4 regions of the Micromonospora sp. M71_S20 genome follow, and region 1 is predicted to be linked to each of the others. Evidence: riboswitches for the same ligand, from Rfam matches in the RefSeq annotation. Region 1 holds a riboswitch; each other region holds the start of a gene.

Evidence for each region. A riboswitch is a leader RNA that binds a small molecule or an ion and turns the genes downstream of it on or off. The one in region 1 is predicted to bind cobalamin.
Region 2: it holds a riboswitch for cobalamin, as region 1 does, so the genes downstream of both, DER29_RS15495 (ribonucleoside-diphosphate reductase subunit alpha) here and DER29_RS30880 (prenyltransferase/squalene oxidase repeat-containing protein) in region 1, are expected to answer to the same signal.
Region 3: it holds a riboswitch for cobalamin, as region 1 does, so the genes downstream of both, DER29_RS08955 (ABC transporter substrate-binding protein) here and DER29_RS30880 (prenyltransferase/squalene oxidase repeat-containing protein) in region 1, are expected to answer to the same signal.
Region 4: it holds a riboswitch for cobalamin, as region 1 does, so the genes downstream of both, bluB (5,6-dimethylbenzimidazole synthase) here and DER29_RS30880 (prenyltransferase/squalene oxidase repeat-containing protein) in region 1, are expected to answer to the same signal.

What each region holds. Positions count from the first base shown of each region.
Region 1 is NZ_RCCV01000004.1:396,250-398,439, forward strand. Features, by position in the region: gene DER29_RS30880 (prenyltransferase/squalene oxidase repeat-containing protein) at 1-914, opposite strand, end outside; cobalamin riboswitch at 1,052-1,192, opposite strand; gene DER29_RS30885 (hypothetical protein) at 1,281-1,766, opposite strand; gene DER29_RS30890 (prenyltransferase/squalene oxidase repeat-containing protein) at 1,802-2,190, opposite strand, start outside.
Region 2 is NZ_RCCV01000001.1:3,596,308-3,598,497, reverse strand. Features, by position in the region: gene DER29_RS15495 (ribonucleoside-diphosphate reductase subunit alpha) at 1-1,060, opposite strand, end outside; cobalamin riboswitch at 1,263-1,479, opposite strand; gene DER29_RS15490 (N-acetylmuramoyl-L-alanine amidase) at 1,838-2,190, opposite strand, start outside.
Region 3 is NZ_RCCV01000001.1:2,000,741-2,002,930, forward strand. Features, by position in the region: gene DER29_RS08950 (iron ABC transporter permease) at 1-342, opposite strand, end outside; gene DER29_RS08955 (ABC transporter substrate-binding protein) at 348-1,361, opposite strand; cobalamin riboswitch at 1,390-1,571, opposite strand; gene DER29_RS08960 (ABC transporter ATP-binding protein) at 1,649-2,190, opposite strand, start outside.
Region 4 is NZ_RCCV01000001.1:2,338,621-2,340,810, reverse strand. Features, by position in the region: gene DER29_RS10600 (DMT family transporter) at 1-809, opposite strand, end outside; cobalamin riboswitch at 918-1,116, shown strand; gene bluB (5,6-dimethylbenzimidazole synthase) at 1,155-1,784, shown strand; gene DER29_RS10590 (Rieske 2Fe-2S domain-containing protein) at 1,893-2,190, shown strand, end outside.

The sequences.
Region 1 (2,190 bases):
TCGGCGTCGCGGCCGGCGGCGGCGAGGGCCTGTCCGGCGAGGCCGGTGCTGTTGGAGTTCGCGCCGGTGGTCGGGCCGGAACCGCCGAACGACCCGTCGGCGTGCTGCTGGTCCACCAGCCAGTCCGCGGCCTTGCCGGCAGCTTCGGTCGCACCGGTGGCGCCGTCGGCAGCGGCGGCGAGCAGCGCCTGCACGGCCATCGCGGTCGAGTCGACGTCGAGGGTGGCGCCGGCCTGCTCGTAACAGGACGGGGACGGGCCGGCGGCGGTGTCGGGGTAGAGCCGGAACCCACCGGCCGCGCACTGCTGCCGGACGAGGAAGTCGACGGTGTCCTGCGGCACGTCACCGCTGCGAGCCAGGCCCAGCACCGCGAAGGACTGGTCGAAGGTGTTGCTGGCGTCCGGGCCGCTGTCGGCGGTGGTGCGGCTGGTGATCCGCCCCCGCTGGTGCCCCGCGTCCGCTCCGGCGACCAGCGACAGGGTCTCCGTCCGCAGGTCGAAGCCGCCGAAGTCGGTGGGGTCAGCTCCGGCGGCGGAGGCGGCGTACAGCAGCTTCGCGGTCGCCCCGCCGTCGGTGAAGCCCGGGATGCCCCAGTCGTCGTAGCTGTTGTAGGACCGCACGTGCGCCGCCACCTGCGCCGTCGCGGCCTGACGGACCGGCGCGTCCACCCCGGTCGCGGACAGGGCGAGGACTCCGTCGACGGTCAGACCCCAGTCCGGGCCGCCGAACGGGCCGGGCAGCACCCCGTCGGCGAACTCGCCGGCCAGCCACGAAGCCGCGTCGCGCGCGGCGGCGGCGTGGGCCGGGGCGGGTGCGGCCACGACGGTCAGGGGTACGGCGGTGAGCGCGGCGGTCGTCGCCGCCGTGGCGGCAAGCACGCCGACACCGAGGCGCCGGGAGCGGGACCGGGACATGAGGGGTGCCTTTCGCGGAGCGGTCGGTGGAAGCTCCGGAAAGCACCCGGGGACAGCGACACCCCGCTCGCGTGATGCGATGAGCGGGGGTGGAGCGGGCCTCGGTGGCCCGGACTTCACCCTGTGAACCTCGACAGTGGAAGCCGCTCGTCCCGGGCGAGGCATTCCGGCTCGCGAGGCCGAAGCCTCGCTCACGGTTGCGGGTCAGCGCCGGCTTCGAACCGGCTTCCCCCCACACGGGACGTATGCAGTTGTGGACCCGGTGTGCACCGGGTGCCGACACCGTACCGCCCGCACGTCTCGCGACGCCAGGGGCGGTGGCCGACACCCGGTGCGGCACCGCGGTCACGGCGGGTGCGGCTCCGGTCAGGGCGCGGCGATGCTCGGCGGGGCGCCCGCGCCGAACGACCAGCCCTCGACGGTGCCCGGGGCCGGGTTGTAGCTGCTCGCGCCGGACGTGCTGTAGGACCAGGCGCCGCCGCTGGAGGCGTGCCAGTACGACCAGTACGCCGTGACGGGCGGGGTGTTGACACACGGATCGGTCGCGACGGTCGGCTTGCCGTTGATCCGGCAGACGAATGCCAGCCCCCAGCGCTGGGTGCCGGTCACCGTGAAGCCGGCGCCCTGGAGGGCGGCCACCCCGGTGGCCGGATCGCCCGGGGCGCAGGCGACCTGGACGCCGCCACCGAGCGCGGCGAAGTCCACCACGACGGTGACGCCGGAGGTGCCGGTGCAGGCGGCGGCCTGCGCGGCCCGTGGGGCGGGTTCGACGGCGGTGAGGGCGACGGCAGCGACGGCGGCGGCCAGCAGGCCGGCGAGCCGGGCGCGCACGGTGGATCGGTGACGGAACACGGTTCCTCCTGGAATCGGGTGAGCGACGGAACGGGTCACGGGCAGGCGGGGATTGGCGTGCCCGGGGTGGCGCCGGCCGCGGACAGCCGGGCGTACCCGGCGCCGGTCAGGCCGAGGACGGCCTGGCCGGTGGCCCGGGCGGCGGTGCCCGGGTCGAAGGTGCCGCCGTCGAAGTCGACCGCGCCCCGGTCGGCCGGTGCCCCGGCGCAGCCGACCTGGAGCCCGGCGAGGAACACCCGCGCCCGTGCCCAGGCCAGCGGTCGGTGACCGTCGTGCAGAGCCTGCGCGGCGAGGCCGGTGCTGTTGGCGTTCGGGGTGCCGGCGGCGTTGGCGAAACCGCCGTCGGCGCGCTGCACGGACAGCAGCCAGCTCAGCCCGGCGGCGGCGTCGGTCGGGCGGTCGGCGACCCGCAGCGCCTGCACCG
Region 2 (2,190 bases), on a different contig from region 1:
CCGGCAGCTCCGGCACCACGTCCGGGTCGAACAGCGACCACACCCCGTCGGACTCCACCCGCCGCATGAACTCGTCCGGGATCCAGTTGGCCAGGTTCAGGTTGTGGGTGCGCCGGGCGTCCTCACCGGTGTTGTCCCGCAGTTGGAGGAACTCCTCGACGTCCGGGTGCCACGGTTCCAGGTAGACGCAGGCCGCCCCCTTGCGCCGGCCGCCCTGGTTGACCGCCGCCACCGAGGCGTCCAACGTCCGCAGCCACGGCACGATCCCGTTGGACTGCCCGTTGGTGCCCCTGATCAGCGCGCCCCGCGAGCGGACCCGCGAGAACGCGATGCCGATCCCTCCGGCGAACTTCGACAGGTTCGCCACCTGCGCGTACCGCTGGTAGATCGAGTCGAGCTCGTCGCGCGGGGAGTCGACCAGGTAGCAGGAGGACATCTGGGTGTGCCGGGTGCCGGAGTTGAACAACGTCGGCGAACTCGGCAGGTACGCCAGGCTCGACATCAGCCGGTAGAACTCGATCGCCTCGTCCGGTGCCTGCGACAGGCCGCAGGCCACGCGAAGCAGCCAGTACTGCGGGGTCTCCAGCACCAGCCGGCTCGTCGGGTGGCGCAGCAGGTACCGGTCGTAGACCGTCCGCAGCCCGAAGTACTCGAAGCGCAGGTCACCGCGCGGATCGACGGCCGCGTCGAGGGCGCTCGCGTGGGCGGCGACGAACGCCGCGGTGTCGTCGCCGATCAGGCCCTCGGCGTGGCCGCGCCGGATCGCCTCGCTGAAGGAGCCGATGCCCTGCCGGCGGACCTCCTTGTCGACGTACCCGGCCAGCAGGCGGGCGGCCAGCCGCGAGTACTGCGGCTCCTCACCGAGCATCTCCGCGGCGGTCTGGATGGACAGCCGGTCCAGTTCGGCCGTCGTCGCCCCGTCGTACAGGCCGCTGATCGTCCGGGTCGCCACCCGCAGCGGGTCGACGTCGGCGAGGTCGTCGGCCCACCGCTCGACCGCACGGACGATCCTGTTGACGTCGACCGCCTCGGTGCCGCCGTCGCGCTTGCGGACCCGCATCTGCGGCCGCCGCTGGCCCGCCACGGCCGCATCGTCGGCCGGAACAACCTCGGTGACTGTCACCACTCACTCCTCGCGAGCCTTGATCCCAGACGGAATTCCTGGGCACGCGGGGAGCGGACACCGACGACGACGCGCGCCGGGCACGCGTCGGGATGGCGTCGGCCGTCCCACGCGGCCTCGGACCGCCGCACACCCGGATGCGGGCGTACGGCGCACTGGCAGGTCTTCGGACTCGCGGGCGCGACCGGACTCGCCGGTCTCCTACTGGCCGTCGCTTCCCAGGCCGCTGGCGGCCCAGTGCTGATGACGGCGGTCGTTCCCACTCACCGCTGCGGGGCAGTCCCGGATTCCCACCGGGTTCCCTCTTGCCTCGACCGCTCCGGATGAGCGGCCGAACCAGCTGCGCCGACACCATATATAGGGTTGGCGTCGTTGTCACACCCCACATGTCGGTCTCGGGCGTGTCGTCGGCGGCCCGGGTGACGCCCGTCGATCGCCGGCCCGGCGTCCGCGTCGATGCCCGCCCGCGGCGGCTCGCAGGGCTGTCGTCCCCTCGGTACAGTCGCGGCCGTGGACACCACAGGCGCCTGAGTGTGCTGGGCCCGGATCGCGCTCCACCACGGCGGGCAGCAGCGGCGACTGTGGCCGGAGGAGGATCGGCCGGCGGCGCGGTCCTGGTCTGCCGGGTGCGCGAATTCCACAACTGGCACGGACGTGGGAGCGGACCGGGATCCTGTGGTCACACGATCCCGGTCCGCCCCCAGGGCGGTGCGGTCAGACCTTGGTGACCCGGACGGCGTCAGCCACCACGTAGCCGGGGGTGCTGGTCCAGCGGCTCACCGCGACCAGGTTGCGGTCACCGGCGGCCAGTCCGAAGGTGCCCAGCGAGCGCCACACGCCGCCGCTGGAGCGCTGGTCCACGTTGACCGTGCGGTTGCCCGAGGCGGTGACGACGACGTGCGGGGCCGAGCTGTTGTAACCGGGGTCGGCCGGGTGCCGCACCTCGATCCGGTAGTCGCCGGCCGTCGGGATGTTCACCTTGAACCAGGCGGCGTCGCTGGCGGGCGTGGGGTTGGCGAAGCGGTAGTCGGCCCCGTAGCGCTGGGCCGAGTACGAGGAGGTGCCCC
Region 3 (2,190 bases), on a different contig from region 1:
CAGCCCGCCTCCCACGGCGGCGGCCCCGAGCACCCGGGGCAGGCGCAGCCGCCAGACGATGTGCTCGCGCAGCGGCGGCACCTCGGCGTGCGGGAGTCCCAGCCGGTCGGCCACGACCGACCAGACCGTCGACACGGGAATGTCGGCCGGCCCGACGGTGACGGCCACCCCGATCGACACGACCAGCCCGGCCAGCAGGGCGACCAGCAGCACCACCAGGCCGAGCGGGCTGGCCGTGCGGGCGCCGGCGGGGGCGACGCGGTCGGCGGACCCGGGGCCGGCGCGGCGGGTCGGGTCGGGGGCGGTGCGGCGAGCTGGTCCGGGGTCGGTGCGGCGGGCCACGGCGGTCAGCGGTCCGCCCCGGCGGGGAGCTGCGCCACGCCCGTGGCGAGCGCCTCGACGCCGAGCACGACGCGCACCCCGGCGGAGGTCGAGGAGAACGGGATGACGACGAACCGTTGCCGGGCCACCGCCGGCAGCTCCTTCAGGCCGGGGTGGCGGGTCAGGAAGGCCCGCTTCGCGGCGGCCGCGTCCCAGCCCGCGTCGACCAGCACGATCACGCCGGGGTCGCGGTCCACGACCGCCTCCCAGCTGGTGTCGGCCCAGCCGCCGGTGAGGTCGCCGAACACGTTGCCCACCCCGACCGCCGACATGATCATGTTGGGGCTGCCGCAGCAGGCGCCCACGCTCGGGGCGTCGGTGCCGGCGTCCCACCAGAGCACGGACACGTCCCGCGCGCCGCCGATCCGGGCGGCGGCCGTGGCGATCCGGGCCCGCTGGTCGGCGATGAGCTTCTCGGCCCGCTCCGGCACCCCGAAGACGGCCGCCACCTCACGGATCTCGGCGAACACGTCCTCGACGGTCAGCTTCGCCGGCCGGTGCTGCTTCGGGCACCCGGCGGGCGACAGGTACGTGCCGATGCCGAGCCCCGCGAGCGCGGCGCGGTCGCCGACGCCCTCGTCGCCGAAGGCGCTGTGGAACGAGGCGTAGACGAAGTCCGGCGCCGCCTCCAGCAGCTTCTCCTTCGCCGGGTACCTGTTTGACAGCACCGGCACGGCGGCGTACGCGGCGGCGTGCTCCGGCAGGATCGCGTCGTCCAGGTACGCCGTGCCGGCCATGCGGTCGGCGAGGCCGAGCGCCAGCATGATCTCCGTGGCGGGCTGGTTCAGGGTCACCGCCCGCTCGGGCGGGGCGGCGACGGTTACCGGCGTACCGCAGTTGGTCAGCGCGACCGGGGCTGCGGACGGCCGGGGCGTCGTGGCCGGGTCGTCCGTGGCGCAGCCGGCGAGCAGGACGACAAGGACGGACAGTGGCGCGGCAACGCGCCGGGACAGGGTGGACCGCACAGCGCGCACGCGCATCGGGACCGCCTTCCAACACCTCGTGGACGGGTCATCGCAGTGCCGTGGCCGGTCTCCTGGCTGACGGGAGGTGCGTCCGTGGCCGGCCTTCCCAGGCGGATTACGCCCAGTGACCTCGTACGACGAGGGCCGCGAACTTCCCGATCACAGTGGCGAGGGCCGCACCGGTCTTCCACCGGCTTCCCGAGCACCACGGCAGCGTCACCCTAGCCGCCGACCGCCCCGAAAGTCACGTGACGAACACCGTCAGGGACTGTCCACCGAAGGCTGTCCGGAGGGTGCGCCGGTCAGGGCTGCGCAGCGGTCGGCAGGTCGACCACCCGGGTGGCCCAGCGGGCCATCAGCGCCGGGTCGTGGGTGATGAGCAGGACCCCGGCGGCGTGCTGCCGCTGGTAGTCGGTGATGACGGCCGCGAGGTGCGCCTGGGTGGAGGCGTCGAGCATGGCGGTGGCCTCGTCGCAGAGCAGGTAGTCGGGCCGGTGCACGAGCGCGCGGGCGAGGCAGGCGCGTTGCAGCTGCCCGTCGCTGACCGCGTGCGGGCGGCGGGCGAGCAGGTCGGGCGTGAGGCCGACGAGGTCGGCCAGCTCCGCCGCCCGGGCCCGCGCCGGCTCCTCGGGCGTGCCGGTGGCGCGCAGCGGCTCGGCGATGATGTCGGCGAGGCCCAGCCGGGGGTCGGTGGCGGCGCGGGGGCTCTGGAACAGGATCGCGACGCGGGTACGGACGGCGGCGGGCACCCGGTGCCGGGCGCCCGCCACCCGGTGGCCGTCGAGGGTGACGTGGCCGGCCTCGGGGGCGTGCAGCAGGGCCAGCACCCTGGCGAGGGTGGACT
Region 4 (2,190 bases), on a different contig from region 1:
ACCAGCCCGACCAGCGCCCCGATCGCCGGCTCCAGGCTGAGCAGCACCGCGAAGACCCGGGCCGGCATCCGGCGCAGCGCCGCCATCTCCGCCGAGTACGGCAGCACCGACGACAGCAGCGCCACCGCCGCCCCCAGCGCGAGGGTCCACGGGTCGAGCAGCGCCGTACCGCTGCCGGCGACCCCGAAGGGCAGCACGGCCAGCGCGGCTACCGCCATCCCCAGCGCGAGGCCCCGGCTGCCCGGCACCCGGGCGCTGACCGCCTTGCCGAGCAGCACGTAGCCGGCCCAGCCGACCGCGACGGCCACGCAGCACAGCAGCCCCACCCGGTCCACCCCCGTCCCGCCGAGCCCGCTGATCAGCAGCACGCCCCCGCCGGCCAGCGCCGCCCACGCCACGTCGCCGAGCCGGCGGCTGCCGCCGAGCGACACCAGCAGCGGCCCGGCGAAGCCGATGGTGACCGCGACCCCCAGCGGCACCCGTTCCAGGGCCGCGTAGAAGGCGAGGTTCATCACCGCGAGGGCCAGCCCGAACGCCCCGACCAGACCGGCGGTGCGCCAGCCCAGGCGCAGCCCCGGCCGGACCAGGACCAGCAGGATGAGCGCGGCGAAGCCGAGCCGCAACGTGGTCGTACCGCCGGCGCTGGTGCTGCCGAAGAGTTGCTTGGCGACGGCCGCCCCGACCTGGGTGGAGAGCATGCCCAGCAGCATCAGCAGCGGGGGCGGCACGGCCCGGGGCTGTCCCAGCGCGAGAGTCAGTCGGGTCGCCGGTCGACCGGCCGGCAGCGGGCGGGAGGAGAGTGCGTACACCCGGACCACAGTGGTACCGCGGCGGGCGGCCCGCGACCGGATTTCCACCGCTGCGGGTGCACCGCGCCGCCCGCCGGACCGGGACGGGCCGGGCGGCGCTAGCATCCCGATGGCACGATCATGTGAGGTGCCCCGCGCGAGCGGGGAGAATCGGGAAGCCGGTGCGAATCCGGCACGGGCCCGCCGCGGTGACCGGGGAGCCACCGTCCACGCGTACGCGCAGCCACTGGCCCGCCCGGGCCGGGAAGGCGGACGGCCAGGCGTCGATCCGGGAGTCCGAAGACCGGCCTCGCGTCCGGTGCCCGCGTCCGGCGTGGCGTGGGCCGAGCGCAGCGGGAGCCTGCCTTGGATCTGTACGACGTCATCCACCGCCGCCGGGACGTACGCGCCCAGTTCACCGGGGCGCCGGTGCCCGAGGAGACGCTGGACCGGGTGCTGGCGGCGGCGCACGCCGCGCCGAGCGTCGGCTACTCGCAGCCCTGGGACTTCGTCCTGGTGCGCGACCCGGAGCTGCGCCGCCGGTTCCACGAGCACGTCCGCACCGAGCGGGACACGTTCGCCGCGACGCTCGACGGGGAGGCGGCCGAGCGGTTCGCCCGCATCAAGATCGACGGCGTCCTGGAGTCGACGCTGTCGGTGGTGGTCACCCACGACCAGTCCCGGGGCGGCCCCGCCGTGCTCGGCCGGCACGCCATCGCCGACACCGGGCTCTACTCGACCTGCCTCGCCATCCAGAACCTCTGGCTCGCCGCGACCGCCGAGGGGCTCGGGGTGGGCTGGGTGTCGTTCTACCGGGAGCCCTGGCTCGCCGAGCTGCTCGGCATCCCCGACGGGATCCGGCCGGTGGCGTGGCTCTGCCTCGGGCCGGTCACCCACTTCGAGCCCGTACCCGACCTGGCCCGGCACGGCTGGCGGCAGAAGCGCCCGCTGGCCGACGCGATCCACCACGACCGCTGGGCGGCACGGGAGAGCTGACCTCGGTGGGGCGTCCCGTTACGGGTCTGCGGGGGCCCGATCACGTACGGCTGCGGATCCGTCACCGCCGACCGGTTTGCGCCGGCTCCTGCCGGGAAGTCGGTACGGGTGCGAGCACTCTTGACGAAGATCGAACAGGCATCCGGCCTGGACCGGGTCGGCGACCGGTTGCAGCGCGCCGTCCAGGCCACCCTCCGACCGCAGCGGGTCCGCGACCTGCTGCACGGCGTGTGGCTGGGCCATCCGCTGCACCCGGCGATGGTGCAGGTGCCGGTCGGCGCGTGGATCAGCACGGCGGTGCTGGACCTCATGCCGGGACAGCGCCGGGCCGCCACCACCCTGTGCACGGTGGGCACCGTCAGCGCCCTCCCGGCCGCGGTCGCCGGCCTCAACGACTGGGCGGCAC